DNA from 2 places in the Tardiphaga sp. 172_B4_N1_3 genome. Region 1 is predicted to be linked to the other one. Evidence: predicted binding sites of a transcription regulator. Region 1 holds the regulator's gene; the other holds the start of a gene.
The links. Region 1 encodes HrcA, which represses chaperone genes, less so after heat shock. Its sites were predicted from a motif close to GTTAGCACTCNCNNNNNGNGAGTGCTAAC; they were not measured.
Positions count from the first base shown of each region.

Region 1 (8,053 bases):
GCCCTGCTGTGCGCAGACTTCCTGCGTCACGTCATAAAGTGCGCGCGCGAGGCCCTCGTCGGGGGTCTTGAGCTTGCCGGCGGCGTGCAACCCGAAGAACGGCGTGCCTTCCTCGATGGTCAGCTGATACAGCGATAGATGCTCGGCGGCTTCCGAGATGGCGAGCTTGAGTTCGTCGGTCCACATCTGCGGGGTCTGGTCGGGGCGCGCATAGATCAGATCGAACGAATACCGATCGAACGCGCTGCGCGCGATGGCCACGGCATCGAGTGCCTCGCGCGCCGTATGCAAACGTCCCAGTGATTTCAGCGACGCATCGTCAAGCGCTTGTACGCCGAGCGACACGCGGTTGACGCCGGCCTCGCGATAACCGCGAAAGCGCGTCGCTTCGACGGAGGTCGGGTTAGCTTCGAGTGATACTTCGACGTCGGAGGCAACGTTCCAGTATTTTCCGATCGAATCCAGAATCGCGCCGACGGTCTGCGGCTGCATCAGCGACGGCGTGCCGCCGCCGAGAAAGATCGACGTCACGGTGCGGCCTGGCGTGCGGGCAGCCGTGGTTTCGATCTCCCGTGCGAAGGCCCGCGCGAAACGTACTTCGTCGACGGCGTGATGACGGACGTGGCTGTTGAAGTCGCAATACGGGCACTTCGACAGGCAGAACGGCCAGTGCACATAGACGCCGAAAGCGTCCTGCTGTGCGTCAGCGGGGTTCAAGGCAGATCTCCGCGAGTTTCACGAATGCCCTGGCGCGATGCGACAAGCCCTCGCCGAGTGGCGGCAACCCGTGCTTCTCGACCGCGGTCATTTCGCCATAGGTGCGGGTGTGACCATCGGGCAGGAATATCGGATCGTAGCCGAAGCCGGCAGTGCCGCGCGGCGGCCAGACCAGCGTGCCATGGGCGTGCGCTTCGACTTCCTCGAGATGACCGTCGGGCCACGCCACGCAGAGTGCCGAGACGAAATGCGCGGTGCGCTTGTCAGGCGAGGTCGCGCCGCGCTCCTGCAACAGGCGTTCGATCCGCGTCATCGCGCCGGTGAAGTCCTTGGACTCGCCGGCCCAGCGCGCCGAGAAGATGCCGGGTGCGCCGTCGAGGGCATCGACGACGAGGCCTGAATCATCCGCGAAGGCCGGCAATTGCGCGACATTGGCCGCGGCAATCGCCTTGATGGCGGCATTGGCCTTGAAGGTGTCGCCGGTCTCGTCGGGCTCGGCGAGGTCGAGTTCGCCGGCCGATACTGCTTCGATGCCATAGGGCGCCAGGAGATCGCGCATCTCGGCAAGCTTGCCGGGATTGTGGGTGGCGATGACGAGCTTCCCAGTGATTCGACGATGCATGATGCGAGTCTACGCCTGCTTGATGACTTGCGGAATCACGTGACGGCCATTTTCTGGAGCTCGACGAGGCGTCCGACGCCCTTTTGCGCCAGTGCCATCAACTTCAGGAACTCATCCTGCGTGAATGGTGTCTTCTCGGCGGTCCCCTGCACCTCGATGATGCGGCCGTCGCCGGTCATCACGAAATTGGCGTCGGTATCGGCTTCGGAATCCTCGGCGTAGTCGAGATCGAGCACCGGGGTGCCCTGATAGATGCCGCAGGAAATCGCGGCGATATTGTCGCGCAGCACGTTGCCGCCGCCATTCTTAAACATGTTGCGGTTCTTCATCCACGAGATGCAGTCGGCCAGCGCAACCCATGCGCCGGTGATCGACGCCGTACGGGTGCCCCCATCGGCCTGGATCACGTCGCAGTCGATGGTGATCTGGCGTTCGCCGAGCGCTTCGAGGTCGACGGCAGCGCGCAGCGAGCGGCCGATCAGGCGCTGGATCTCGACGGTGCGGCCGCCCTGCTTGCCGGATGCGGCTTCGCGGCGGGTGCGTTCCAGCGTGGCGCGGGGCAGCATGCCGTATTCGGCGGTGACCCAGCCGCGGCCCTGGCCCTTGAGCCATGGCGGCAGGCGCTCTTCCAGCGTGGCGGTCACCAGCACATGAGTGTCGCCGAATTTCACCATGCAGGAACCTTCGGCATATTTGACCACGCCGCGTTCCAGCGACACGGCGCGCAGTTCATCGGGCGCACGACGGCTTGGCCGCATGAGAAAATCCTTCCAAATGTCCAGAGAAAGCCTGTTCGCGGTGCTTTTAGGGGCCACGGACCGCAGCGGCAAGGGCAGGGCAGGTTCCACAACCGCAATGGTGCTTGTATCCGGGGGCTCGGGGCGACAGATTAGGTCCTCAAGGAGTACCCTGTGGCCCACCACGATCCGATCGGCCTGATTTCGCCGCATGCCGGGCTCGCCCAGCTCAATGAGCGATCGCGTGAGATCTTCCGGCAGATCGTCGAGAGCTATCTCGCCACCGGCGAACCGGTCGGTTCGCGCAATATTTCGCGCCTGATCACGGTTCCGCTGTCGCCGGCGTCGGTCCGCAACGTCATGTCGGACCTGGAGCAGCTCGGCCTGATCTATGCGCCGCATACCTCTGCAGGACGGCTGCCGACCGAACTCGGACTGCGGTTTTTTGTCGATGCCTTGATGCAGGTCGGTGACCTCACCGAGCCGGAGCGGCAATCGATCCAGCAGCAACTGTCCTCGGTGGGGCGCTCGCAGACGGTGGAGGCGGCGCTCGGCGAGGCGCTGACGCAGCTGTCCGGGCTGACCCGCGCGGCAGCGGTGGTTCTGACCGCCAAGTCCAATGTGCGGCTGAAACACATCGAATTCGTCCGTCTGGAGCCCGAAAAGGCGCTGGTCGTGTTGGTCGCCGAGGATGGCCAGGTCGAAAATCGCGTGCTGACCCTGCCGCCCGGCGTGCCGTCGTCGGCGCTGAACGAGGCGTCGAACTTCCTCAATGCCCGGATTCGCGGCCGTACGCTGGCTGAGGCCCGGCTGGAGCTGGAAACGGCGCTGACCCAGAACCAGATCGAACTCGATCAGCTGACCCAGAAGGTCATTGCCGCCGGCATTGCCAGCTGGTCGGGTGGCGAGAAGGACGATCGGCAGCTGATCGTGCGCGGCCAGGCCAATCTGCTCGAGGATCTCCATGCGCTGGAGGATCTTGAACGCGTTCGCCTCCTGTTCGACGATCTCGAAGCCAAGCGCGAGGTGATCGACCTTCTCGGCCGGGCGGAGACGGCCGAAGGTGTCCGCATCTTCATCGGCTCGGAAAACAAGCTGTTCTCGCTGTCCGGCTCGTCCACGATCATTGCGCCCTACAGCGATGGCGCCGGCCATATTGTCGGCGTTCTCGGTGTCATCGGGCCGACCCGGCTGAACTATGCGCGGGTGATCCCGATGGTAGATTACGCGGCGCGCATCGTCAGCCGCATGCTCGGGGGCTGACAGATCGGCCGAATCCGGCCGGTTGCGCTTGATTTTCGGCGCTCAAACCCCGATATCCCGCTCAGCAATCCCACCATTTTGGCGTGTTTTTGAGAAGGCAGCGTGATGACTGATTCCAATGGGCAGAACGACAATCAGGACAAGACGGCGCAGGCCGCCGATCCGGTGGTCTCCAAGCCCTACATCATGCCGGACGATCCGGAACCGAATTCGGTCGAGGCCCTGACCAAGGAAGCAGCGGAATCGCGCGACAAGATGCTGCGCACGCTGGCGGAGATGGAAAACCTGCGCAAGCGGACCCAGAAGGAAGTCGCGGACGGCCGCACCTATGCGATCGCCAATTTCGCGCGCGAAGTGCTCGATATCGCCGACAGCCTGCAGCGTGCGCTGGATGCCGTGCCTGCCGACACCAAGGCCGCGGCCGATCCGGGCCTGAAGGCGCTCCTCGAAGGCGTCGAGCTCACCGAGCGTTCGCTGCTCAACACGCTGGAAAAGAACGGCGTGAAGAAGTTCGACCCGTCGGGCGAGAAGTTCGATCCGAATTTCCAGCAGGCGATGTACGAAGTGCCCGATGCTTCCGTGCCTGCGGGCACCGTCGTTCAGGTCGTGCAGGCCGGCTACACCATTGGCGAGCGCGTGCTGCGCCCGGCGCTGGTTGGTGTCTCGAAGGGTGGCGCCAAGGCTGCACCTGTAGCGTCGGAGTAAAGCTGCGTAGTAGGAGCTGGATCGCCCGGTCAAGCCGGGCGATGACAGCGAGAGTCAAGCCGCCAGATCGCCCGACTGAATACGCTTCACGCCGGCCTTGTTCATGTCGGCCCAGGCTTTGGCCAGTGAGCCCTGCGTGTCGATGCCGCGGCAGGCATCTTCGACTACATAGACATCGAAACCTGCTTTTCGCGCATCGAGCGCCGACCACGCGACACAGAAGTCGGTGGCGAGGCCGACGATAAATACGCGCTGCAATTTGCGGGCTTTCAGATAGGCGGCAAGACCGGTGGTGGTCTTTCCGTCAGCCTCGGTAAACGCCGAATAGCTGTCGACGTCCTTGTTGAAGCCCTTGCGCAGGATCAGCTCGGTATGCGGGATCGCGAGATCCTTCGACAGCGCAGCCCCTTCAGTGCCCTGCACGCAGTGATCCGGCCACAGCACCTGCTTGCCGTATTTCACCTCAAGGGTCTCAAACGGCTTCTTGCCGCTGTGGCTGGATGCGAAGGAGATATGGCCCGGCGTGTGCCAGTCCTGCGTCATCACCACATCGGCGAATTTCTTCGCGATGCCGTTGATGACCGGGACGACCTTGTCGCCGTCCTTCACGGCCAAGCTGCCGCCCGGCAGGAAGCAGTTCTGCACGTCGATCACCAGCAGAACGGATGTGCGATCGAGACTGACCTTGCCGGCGGCGGATAATGTTTTGGGAGCTAGACTGGTCATGGCTACGGCTCCAAGCCCCCCGAGAATCTGACGTCTGTTGAGCATCGCGAAATTCCCCGTACCAAATTGGCCCAGCAAATCAGGTCACGGGGAGATCGTAAAGCGGGCCGTGAGGACGGCCGTGCGTTCTTTAGCGCGGCTCGATACCGTCGCGCACGGCGCGGAAGCGCGGAAACGCCTTGGCCCAATCGTCACGTGGGGCGCTTGCGATAATGCGCATGGTGACCTTGCCGCCGCCGAAGCGCAGCCACTGCACAACGCTGACCGGCGTGTTGTTCTTGCCGCTGACGGCGTCGATACGGGTCTCCCAGCCTGCCATGCCGTCGATCCGTTGCGGCTCCGACATGGTGATGCGGCCTTCGCGCAGGCCGGGAATCGTGCCTGCGGCCTGCTGGGCAAAGCGGCCGCGATCTTCAGCCTTTTCCGGCGCGGAGGCCAGGCTGCCGATCACCACGAAAGGACTCGTTTCGATGCTGTTCTCGTCGCTCGAGTCGGCCAGCAATAGCGCGGCACCCGGCGCCAGCGTGCGGACGGTCTTGAAGTCGCTCATTTCCGAGACCTTGAACGGCATCAGACCGAGTTGTTCTGCCAGCGGGACTTCCTTGCGGACCACGGCGGATGAGAGCATCTGGCGCACCGCGTCGTCGGTGTAGATTTTCTGGGCGTTTTCCGGGACCTGCACGGCGACATAGCCGGAGAAGGTCCCGCCGCCGACGATCATCGAATAGCGCCTGACATTGCCGGTCGCGTCCTTGGCGTTCTCGATCGTGTAGAAGGCCTTTCCGGCCGTGGTCTCGATGCTCTCGGGCTTCGCGGCCATACCAGCCGGATTGGCCTTGAACGCGATCTCAACCTCGTTGAAGGCGGCGGCTGGTAGCTCGGTCATGAGCACCTTAACGCCCTGATCGGAGGTCTCGAAGCCGACAAAGGTCTTTGCCGGGGCGAGGCCGACCAGCGGGGCCAGACCCACGCGGAGCCCCGGCGGGAAAATCGGATCGGCCGCCAAAGCGGGACGGTGGGCGACCGAAATGGCCGTCAGCATGGTCAAGGCGAACAGGGGCGCAGCATGTTTCATGAAAAATCTACTGGGTTTGCATTGAGGCTGTTCGATGGTGCGGGGCTCCGGCCTTGGCCGTCACGCGACCGGCCGGAAGGGCGTTCACGGTTGCCCTGTTCCGCCAACAGATCAAGCCATAAATCCGTTCCCGGCGCCGTCCGCGCCCATCCGTCGCGTATTGGCGAAACAACCGCCAAGGGTCTGTTTCACCAAATATTAATTTCGCGCACCGGTCGTGTTTTCATGGGTCTGGAGTGTGCCAGATGCCTTGCGGCCACCACCCCCCCTCCTATATGAGGCCTACCGTCGCAATATCGCGAATAGTTGATGTTTGGGGGTTGGGAGCGGGGTGCCGTCAGGGCCCAGCCAACCTGCCGCAGAAAAAGGATATGAGAGCATGGGAAAGGTCATCGGTATCGACCTCGGTACGACGAATTCCTGCGTCGCCGTCATGGATGGCAAAACGCCGAAGGTCATCGAGAACGCAGAAGGCATGCGGACCACGCCGTCCATCGTGGCTTTTACCGATGATGGCGAGCGCCTCGTCGGCCAGCCGGCCAAGCGCCAGGCAGTTACCAATCCCGAGCGCACCATTTTCGCGGTGAAGCGCCTGATCGGCCGCCGCTATGACGATCCGACCGTCGAGAAGGACAAGAAGCTCGTCCCCTACAAGATTGCCAAAGGTGGCAATGGCGACGCCTGGGTCGAAGTCGACGGTAAAACCTATTCGCCCTCGCAGATCTCCGCCTTCACGCTGCAGAAGATGAAGGAGACCGCGGAGGCTCATCTCGGCCAGAAGGTCGAGCAGGCCGTCATCACCGTGCCCGCTTACTTCAACGACGCCCAGCGTCAGGCCACCAAGGATGCCGGCAAGATCGCTGGTCTCGAAGTGCTGCGCATCATCAACGAGCCGACTGCTGCTGCGCTCGCTTACGGCCTCGACAAGTCGAAGTCCGGCACCATCGCGGTGTACGACCTCGGCGGTGGTACCTTCGACGTCTCGATCCTTGAGATCGGCGACGGCGTGTTCGAAGTGAAGTCCACCAACGGCGATACGTTTCTCGGCGGTGAAGACTTCGACATGCGTCTGGTCGGCTACCTCGCCGACGAGTTCAAGAAAGAGCAGGGCATCGACCTGCGCAACGACAAGCTGGCCCTGCAGCGTCTGAAGGAAGCTGCAGAAAAGGCGAAGATCGAGCTGTCGTCGACGACCCAGACCGAAATCAACCTGCCGTTCATCACGGCGGATGCCTCAGGTCCGAAGCATCTGACGCTGAAGCTGACCCGCGCCAAGTTCGAAGCGCTGGTCGACGATCTCGTGCAGAAGACCATCGAGCCTTGCCGCAAGGCGCTCAAGGATGCCGGCCTCACCGCCGGTGAAATCGGCGAAGTGGTTCTGGTCGGCGGCATGATCCGCATGCCGAAGATCCAGGAAGTCGTGAAGCAGTTCTTCGGCAAGGAGCCCCACAAGGGCGTCAACCCGGACGAAGTCGTGGCCATCGGCGCCGCCATTCAGGCCGGCGTGCTGCAGGGCGACGTCAAGGACGTGCTGCTGCTCGACGTGACCCCGCTGTCGCTGGGCATCGAGACGCTGGGTGGCGTGTTCACCCGGATCATCGAGCGCAATACAACGATCCCGACCAAGAAGAGCCAGGTGTTCTCGACGGCCGAAGACAACCAGAACGCCGTTACCATCCGGGTCTTCCAGGGTGAGCGCGAAATGGCGGCCGACAACAAGCCGCTCGGCCAGTTCGACCTGATGGGCATTCCGCCGGCTCCGCGCGGCATGCCGCAGGTCGAGGTGACCTTCGACATCGACGCCAATGGCATCGTCAACGTGTCGGCGAAGGACAAGGCGACCAACAAGGAACAGCAGATCCGGATCCAGGCATCCGGCGGTCTGTCCGAGTCCGACATCCAGAAGATGGTCAAGGACGCCGAAGCGAACGCTGCCGAGGACAAGAAGCGTCGTGAGGCTGTCGATGCCAAGAACCACGGCGATGCCCTCGTGCATTCGACCGAGAAGGCTCTCGGCGAGCATGGCGACAAGGTTGGTGAGACCGAGCGCCGCGCCATCGAGGATGCCATGAGCGACCTGAAGGAAGCTCTGAAGGGTGATGATGCCGAGGCGATCAAGGCCAAGACCAACACGCTGGCGCAAGCTTCGATGAAGCTCGGCGAAGCGATGTACACCCAGCAGGCCGAGGCTGACGCCAAGCGCGATGC
Region 1 covers NZ_CP197238.1:4,908,837-4,916,889, forward strand. The annotation lists gene hemW (radical SAM family heme chaperone HemW) at 1-717, opposite strand, end outside; gene rdgB (RdgB/HAM1 family non-canonical purine NTP pyrophosphatase) at 704-1,339, opposite strand; gene rph (ribonuclease PH) at 1,375-2,097, opposite strand; gene hrcA (heat-inducible transcriptional repressor HrcA) at 2,251-3,339, shown strand; gene grpE (nucleotide exchange factor GrpE) at 3,445-4,044, shown strand; gene pncA (bifunctional nicotinamidase/pyrazinamidase) at 4,099-4,815, opposite strand; gene AB7783_RS23275 (hypothetical protein) at 4,901-5,845, opposite strand; gene dnaK (molecular chaperone DnaK) at 6,225-8,053, shown strand, end outside.

Region 2 (8,053 bases), 1.3 Mb from region 1:
GGCGGGATAGCAGACATCAAGCGTCGCGGCCGTGACGGCCTTGCCCTGCCGCGTCTCCCGGAGGATCACGTCGGCATTGCCGTTCATGACGCCGTCGATCGAGGTGAAATAGCGCGTCTCGGGGCCTGCCGGCTGGCTCTTCGGCGCGGCTTTCACCTGCGCGAAGGCGTGGTGGACGGTCCCAACCGAGGCGGTGACCGTAAGGCCGAGCAGACAAAGATGAAGCGCGCGCATTTCAAAAGTCCCTGGACGTTATCGACGTGTCTCCGGGCGGATTTATCTGATTCCGCCCATGCGAGATTAATCACCGGATTGAATCAGAACCGCGACCAAGGCGAAAGGCCATAAGTCGCGGGCGCATTGTATCAGGGCAAAAAAGAAGGCCGCCCGGAGGCGGCCTTCGATCACAATGCAGTTGAGCGTGAAAGCAGGGCTTAGAAGCCCATGCCTCCCATTCCGCCCATGCCACCCATACCGCCGCCACCGCCCGGCATCGCCGGTGCAGCTTCCTTCGGCAGTTCGGCGACCATGGCTTCGGTGGTCACCAGCAGGCCGGCAACCGAGGCGGCGTCCTGCAGTGCAGTACGCACCACCTTGGCCGGATCGATGATGCCCTTGGCGACCATGTCGACATAGGTTTCGGTCTGCGCGTCGAAGCCGAAGGTCTCGGACTTCTCGTCCAGGATCTTGCCGACCACGATCGAACCTTCAACGCCGGCGTTTTCGGCGATCTGGCGGATCGGAGCTTCCAGCGCCTTCAGCACGATGTTGATACCGGCCTGCACATCGGCGTTCTCGTTGGTGAGACGGCCGACGGCCTTCTTGGCACGCAGCAGCGCAGTGCCGCCACCGGGGACGATGCCTTCCTGAACGGCCGCGCGGGTCGCGTTCAGCGCGTCATCCACGCGATCCTTCTTTTCCTTTACTTCGACTTCGGTCGCGCCACCGACGCGGATGACCGCGACGCCGCCAGCCAGCTTGGCCAGACGCTCCTGCAGCTTCTCACGGTCGTAGTCCGAGGTGGTTTCCTCGATCTGTGCCTTGATCTGGTTGACGCGGGCTTCGATCGCCGGCTTCTTGCCAGCGCCGTTGACGACGGTGGTGTTTTCCTTGTCGATCACGACCTTCTTGGCGCGGCCGAGCATGGCGAGCGTGACGCTTTCCAGCTTCATGCCGAGATCTTCCGAGACGAGCTGACCGCCGGTCAGGATCGCAAGGTCTTCCAGCATCGCCTTGCGGCGATCGCCGAAGCCCGGTGCCTTGACGGCAGCAACCTTGAGGCCACCGCGCAGGCGGTTGACGACGAGGGTGGCGAGGGCTTCGCCTTCGACGTCTTCAGCGATGATCAGCAGCGGCTTGCCCGACTGCACCACGGCTTCGAGCACCGGCAGCATGGCCTGCAGGCTGGAGATCTTCTTCTCGACGAGCAGGACGTACACGTCCTCGAGCTCGGCGGTCATCTTCTCGGCATTGGTGACGAAGTAGGGCGACAGGTAGCCGCGATCGAACTTCATGCCCTCGACGATGTCGACTTCGGTCTCGAGCGACTTGTTCTCTTCAACCGTGATGACGCCTTCGTTGCCGACCTTCTGCATCGCCTGGGCGATCATCTTGCCGATGGCGGCGTCGCCGTTGGCGGAGATGGTACCGACCTGAGCGACTTCAGCCGAAGACGCAACCGGCTTGGCGCGCTTGGTGATGTCCTTGATGACGGCGGCGACGGCGATATCGATGCCGCGCTTGAGGTCCATCGGGTTCATGCCGGCGGCAACCGACTTGGCGCCTTCACGGACGATGGCCTGGGCCAGCACGGTGGCGGTGGTGGTACCGTCGCCTGCGGTGTCGTTGGTCTTCGAGGCAACTTCGCGCAGCATCTGCGCGCCCATGTTCTCGAACTTGTCCTCGAGCTCGATCTCCTTGGCGACGGTGACGCCGTCCTTGGTGATGCGCGGAGCGCCGAACGACTTCTCGATCACGACATTGCGGCCCTTCGGACCGAGCGTGACCTTGACGGCGTTGGCGAGAATGTCGACGCCGCGCAGCATGCGATCGCGCGCGTCTCCAGAGAATTTAACGTCTTTGGCTGCCATGTGATGGTGCTCCAAGTGATGGGAATTTGAAATTAAAACGCTGTCATGGCCGGGCTTGACCCGGCCATCCACGCCTTGCCGAGCTTGCGGCCTAGACGTGGATCACCGGGACAAGCCCGGTGACGACGGCGTGTGGGGAGGCTGAAGCGAGTCGCTTAGGCGATCACGCCCATGATGTCCGACTCCTTCATGATGAGGAGTTCTTCGCCATCGAGTTTGATCTCGGTGCCCGACCACTTGCCGAACAGAACCTTGTCGCCGACCTTGATGTCGATCGGGATCAGCTTGCCGGCTTCGTCGCGGCCACCGGGGCCGACGCCGACGACTTCGCCTTCAGACGGCTTTTCCTTGGCGCTGTCCGGGATGATGATGCCGCCCTTGGTCTTCTCGTCGGCGACGATGCGCTTGACGACGACGCGGTCGTGCAGCGGGCGGAATTTGGTCTTGGCCATGGGAGTGTCCCTTTAGGGTTTGCGATTTCGTTGCCATCTCGGAGGCGGGCGGGAATCCAGCCGGAACGCTCAAGGCGGCCGGCTCATTCCCTTAGCAATCGCGCTCCGGGAGTGCTAATTGAGCGTCCGGGAAATATGGCCAGACGCTTTTTGAGTCAAGCGAGGCCTTAAGGCCTTGGTGAGGCCAATATAGGATGATCTGGAAACCATAATGGAGAGTCGGCGTAATTCTGCCGACCTCATTGCGCCGTCAGGTGTTTTGCGCTTGGCTGCCGGGACGGGCAGCCGGGGAATTTGCTCTAGGGGATAATATGATCAGGTCACGCTACGCCCGCACGGTTGCCCATCTGGCGATCGTTTCAACTTTGGCGCTGTCATTGGGCGGGTGCGGCACGTCTGGTGGATTGGGCGGGTTCAGCTTTGGGAACTCGCAGCCGACACCGCCGCCGGAGCCCCCGCCGGCGCCGGAACTGCCAGCCTCGATCCGCTCGGAAGAACTCGTCGGCCGCTGGGGCCTGGCGTCCTACATGAATCCCAACGATCGCGTTCGCACCGAGAATGCCGCGCGCGGCCAGTGCAAGCAGCCCTATATCATCGGCCAGGGCGCCACCGGCGGGGTCATCATGCATCTTGCCGACGAGGCGACGCCGCAGGAACTGCGCCTCAAGGGCTCGCCGAGCGGCAAGAACTATATCGGCCCGCCCGGTCCCGCCGGTGGTGAGAAGGATCGCGAGATCGTCTCCTTCGACGGTCGGATTCTCGTCACACGCTTCATCGACAAGGACGCTGCGGTTCGCTACGGCAACATGGTCTATGTCCGTTGCGCACCCAAGGCCTGACCTGACAAGGCCTGACCTGAGGCGTAGGGCGGGTCCCGCCACTCCCTTGAAGACGTGAGCCCATGCACCGATTGCGCGACCTTGTTTTCGGACCGGGCCGTGCGGTCCTTGTGCTGGCATTCACCCAGATCCTGACCTGGGGCATCCTGATCTATCCACCGGTGCTGACCATGCCACATGTCACGGCGGCACATGGCTGGTCGCTGGCCTTCGGCATGGCGGGCTTTTCGCTGGGGCTGATTGTATCGGGACTGCTGTCGCCGGTGGTTGGTGGATTGATCGACCGCCACGGCGGCAATGTCGTCATGGCATCGGGCGCGTTGGCCGGCGCCTTGGGTCTCGCTCTATTTTCAGTCGCCGATCATCCCGCGACCTATCTGGCCTGCTGGCTGTTGCTCGGCGCTGCAATGTCGGCGTCGCTCTACGATCCCGCCTTCGCCACGCTGACGCGCATCTTCGGTGCCTCGGCGCGGCGGCAGATCACCTTCGTGACCTTTGCAGGCGGCTTCGCCTCGACGGTCGGCTGGCCGGCGACCCATCTTCTGCTTGAGGCTGTCGGCTGGCGCGGGACCTATCTGACCTTCGCAGCGATCTTCGCCTTTGTCGTTGCGCCGCTTCATGCTTTTGCATTGCCGCGTCATGTCGCCGTTGCGCCTCTGCCCGTGGTGGACGCCGTTGTCGTCCCCCAGCAGGCAACCCTGCGCCCGGAAGGCTGGCCGTTCATCCTGCTGGCGGCGGCGTTCTCGCTTTACAGCTTCATTCTGTCGGGCGTGACCTCGAACCTGCTGGCGCTGCTGGAGCGCGGCGGGCTCAGTGCTGCAACGGCGGTGACCATCGGTGCGATGTTCGGACCGGCGCAGGTGGCATCGCGGCTGGCGGACTTCATGCTGGCGGGGCGCACCCATCCGCTGTGGATCGCGCGCGGGGCGGTGGTGCTTGTAGTATCGGCCTTCGCAATGCTGGCCTTTGCGGGGATTTCGTTTCCGCTGGCGGCCTTGTTCGCTATCGGCTTCGGAGCGGCCAATGGCGTCATGACCATCGCGCGCGGTGCGCTGCCGCTTCTGATGTTCGGCCCGGCGGGGTATGGCCGTGTGATCGGCCGTATCGCGCGGCCGGCTTTGTTCGTGCAGGCCTTCGCGCCATTCGTGGTGGCGTCCGCAGTCGAGACACTGTCCGACCGCATGGTGCTGCTGCTTGGGACCGTGTTGGCGCTGGCGGTGCTGCTCTGTTTCGTGATGATAAAAACGCCGGGCATTGCTGCCCGGCGTTAAGCGATCTCTAACTGTGGTCGAAAATTATCTTAGCCGAACAGCGCGTCGATATCGTCCTGCGAAGCATGGCCGACGTCGCCGTCCAGTTTCGGACCATTCAGCAGCTTGTCGTCTTCGCTACGGTCGTCGACCTTGGCCGGCGCATGCGCCTTGATCTCGTCGACACCGCCCCAGATGTCCATCATCGCAGTAATGCGGTTTTCGATGAACTTCATCGTGGTCATCACCTTGCTGATGCGCTGGCCGGTGAGGTCCTGGAAGTTACAGGCTTCGAAGATCGCGACGACGTTATCGCCGATCTCTTCTAGCATCTGCTTCTGCTGATCGGGTGAGGTCACCTTGCCGAGCGCTGTCGATGCATTATCGATGGCTTCGGCTGCGGCGAGAATCTGCTGCGTGGCTTCTTCGGTGCCGCCGACGACGGCGCCGAGTTCACCGTTGACCTTCGCCATTTCGTCGCCTTCGAAGCTCTTGCCGTGAAGAACTGCGATTTCCATCTTGGTACGGGTAATGGCGTCGTGGATCAGATCGAGTTCGATCTTCAGCTTTTCGCACTGCTCGATCTGAGCGCGATAGGTGGCCAGCAGCGCCTGCGCTTCCGCAACCTGCTGATCGGCGGCGGCGCCGACCTGATCTGTCACGGCGTTGCGGGCCGGCGCTCCCATCTGCGCGCGGATCGCGCGGAGCTCAGCCATGATTTCGCGATGCATGGGCATCGGCTCGCTGCTGCCCACCACTTCATTGGGCATAGGCGCGGTACCGAAAACTTCTTCAATGCGAAATCGCTTGCGACGAACAGACATCAGGTCCCCCAACGTTCAATCAATCCCCCATTCGTATACCCACGAGTTTAACGTGAAGTTCACGCGGGAACATCGCACCGATAGCCGATAATCGCTGCGCAAACTGTTAGTTAACCATGGGGCTTTCGCGTTCATCCAAAATAAACGCTACCAAATAGAACTGCGCAGTTTGACGACGTGGTGAATCCAAACGGCGATTGTGTTTACTAAACCGAGGCGATTTTAACCTTAAGTCGGAGTGTGCAAAGCGCTTCTCAGGTGAGAACGCGCACGACGAAACAGTGCAGAGTACGTCGATGTTCAGAAAGTTCTCTCTCACGCTTCTTGCCAGCGCATCTTTCATCGCCGCTGGATCGCATCAGACGCTTGCGGTGGAAGCCGCGGCGCAATTCGCCGAGCCTCCGGTGGTGTATGCGCAGCAGCCGCAGCGCCCCATGCAGCGCACGGCCTATGCCGAACGCTCGCGCATGGGCGGCGGCTTCATCGAGTTTCTGTTCAGCGACGGTCCGGCGCAGCAGGGCCAGCGTTATCAGCAACAGCCGGACTACTCTTACGAGCAGCGGCGTTCGCTGCTGCCGCCGATGGATCCGCAACAGCGCGTCTATCAGCAGGAAGAGACGGCAGATGCCGCACGCCCCGCGCTCGATCCCAAGTATCAGCCGCAGATGGTCGAGTATCAGGGCAGCGAAAGCGCCGGCACCATCGTCGTCGATACGCCGAACAAGTTCCTGTTCCTGGTACAGGGTGGCGGCAAGGCGATGCGCTATGGCATCGGCGTCGGCCGGCCGGGCTTCACCTGGTCCGGCGTAAAGACGATCACGGCGAAGAAGGAATGGCCGTCGTGGACGCCGCCAAAGGAAATGCTGGCGCGCCGTCCTGATCTGCCGCGTTACATGGAAGGCGGTCCGGAAAATCCGCTCGGCGCACGCGCGATGTATCTCGGTTCGACCCTGTACCGTATTCACGGCTCCAACGAGCCATGGACGATCGGCACCAACGTTTCCTCAGGCTGCATCCGCATGCGCAACGAGGACGTCATCGATCTCTATGGCCGCGTCGGCGTCGGCGCCCGGGTCGTCGTGATCTGATCTTACTTAACCTCTCCCCGCTGTGCGGGGAGAGGTCGGCGCGCAGCGCCGGGTGAGGGGCGGGGCATGCGCTCTCATCACGAAGGGACTGTCGATCCCACCGTTACGCGGCCGGCCATCTTTTGCTGCTAAAATCCGATCCGATAGTTGAGCGACCGAGGCTCATATCGCGCGATGCCCCTCACCCGTCCGGCTTCGCCGGCCGACCTCTCCCCGTAAAAAACGGGGAGAGGTTAAGGCTGCGTCGCCCGACAATTATGCCAAATCGCTGTCGTCGGAATCCATGTCCATGGCGTCATAATCGCCGTCGTCCTGGTCTTGATCCTGGTCCTGATCGGCATCGGCCTGCGCCTGATCGAACGATCCGGCGCGGGAGCCGCTGGACGAACCGATATCATTGACGCCGGCCTGATTGCCGAGGTTGCCGCCGGACGAATCCGAACCGGAGCTCCACGGGCTCTTGCTCTCGCTGGCATTGGCGGCGTCACCGAAACCTTGCTGATGGCTGCCGCCCATCATCGAACGGATGCTGCCGAGCAATAACGAGCCGCCGACCACGCCGGCTGCTGCCGCAGCCGCTGTACCCAGGAACGAACCGCCACCACCGGCTTGCGGTTGTTGCTGGCCGAACTGGCCCGGTCCCGGACCCTGGCCGTATCCGCCTTGACCATAGCCACCCTGTGGCTGGGGCTGGCCGATGACCTGCCCGGTGTTCCAGGCGGGACGGCTCGGCTCGGGCGGGCGAACGCTCGGCACGGAGCCGCGCGGCTGGTTCGGGTTCTGACCCTGACCGAACAGGGCGTCCCGCATCGAGTCGAGGAAACCGCCCTGAGCGGCCTGTTCCGGGGCGCCGTTGCCTTCCAGTTGCTGGATGCGCTCATGGGCGCGCTTCAGCGCTTCGTCCTGCAGCAATACGGTCTGCACCAGCGCATACAGCGCATTGGGTGCGCGGCGCTGGCCCTGCGCAATGGCGTCGAGTGCGTCCGGATCGCGTGGCGCGCCTTCGACCTTGCTGAGCCGGTCAAAGAGATCGTCAACCAGTTGGCGTTCTTGCGGTGTCATGGCGTCCTCTGTCTTCAAAGCGCGCTTGCTTTGCGCGCTGGAGATGTAGTGACGCTTTGTGTCGCAATAAGTGCCGCCTGGATTAAATTTAGTTATGCGACAAAACGACCGGCAAGCCTTGTCGTGCTTCCTCTTGTCATGCTTCCAGCGCGTAGCGCGCCAGATTGGCCTTCAGCATGTCGAGAATCTGATCCCGTGCCGGATCGCGGGTCCCTCTGACCCACGCCGCGGCGAGCGGAAGCCTGTTCATTGCCGCCATGCCTAGCGGCATATAGCGAACGCCGCGTGCGGGCATGCGAGATGTCCAGCGCGGCACGATCGCCAGCCCGATTTCGGCGGCGACGAGATTGACGATGGTCTGCTTCTCGTCGGCGATCTGAACGACATTCGCCTGTAGCCCGGATTCCGCAAACAGCTTCATCGTCAGGTCGTGACTGTGCGGCCGCGA
Region 2 covers NZ_CP197238.1:6,193,135-6,201,187, forward strand. The annotation lists gene AB7783_RS29185 (hypothetical protein) at 1-234, opposite strand, end outside; gene groL (chaperonin GroEL) at 435-2,090, opposite strand; gene AB7783_RS29195 (co-chaperone GroES) at 2,246-2,542, opposite strand; gene AB7783_RS29200 (hypothetical protein) at 2,854-3,381, shown strand; gene AB7783_RS29205 (MFS transporter) at 3,444-4,652, shown strand; gene AB7783_RS29210 (protein phosphatase CheZ) at 4,682-5,455, opposite strand; gene AB7783_RS29215 (L,D-transpeptidase) at 5,752-6,543, shown strand; gene AB7783_RS29220 (DUF2076 domain-containing protein) at 6,799-7,605, opposite strand; gene AB7783_RS29225 (LysR family transcriptional regulator) at 7,742-8,053, opposite strand, start outside.
Region 2: AB7783_RS29195 (co-chaperone GroES) is a predicted target of HrcA. The motif match lies at 2,633-2,661, and genes of this name have one in related genera.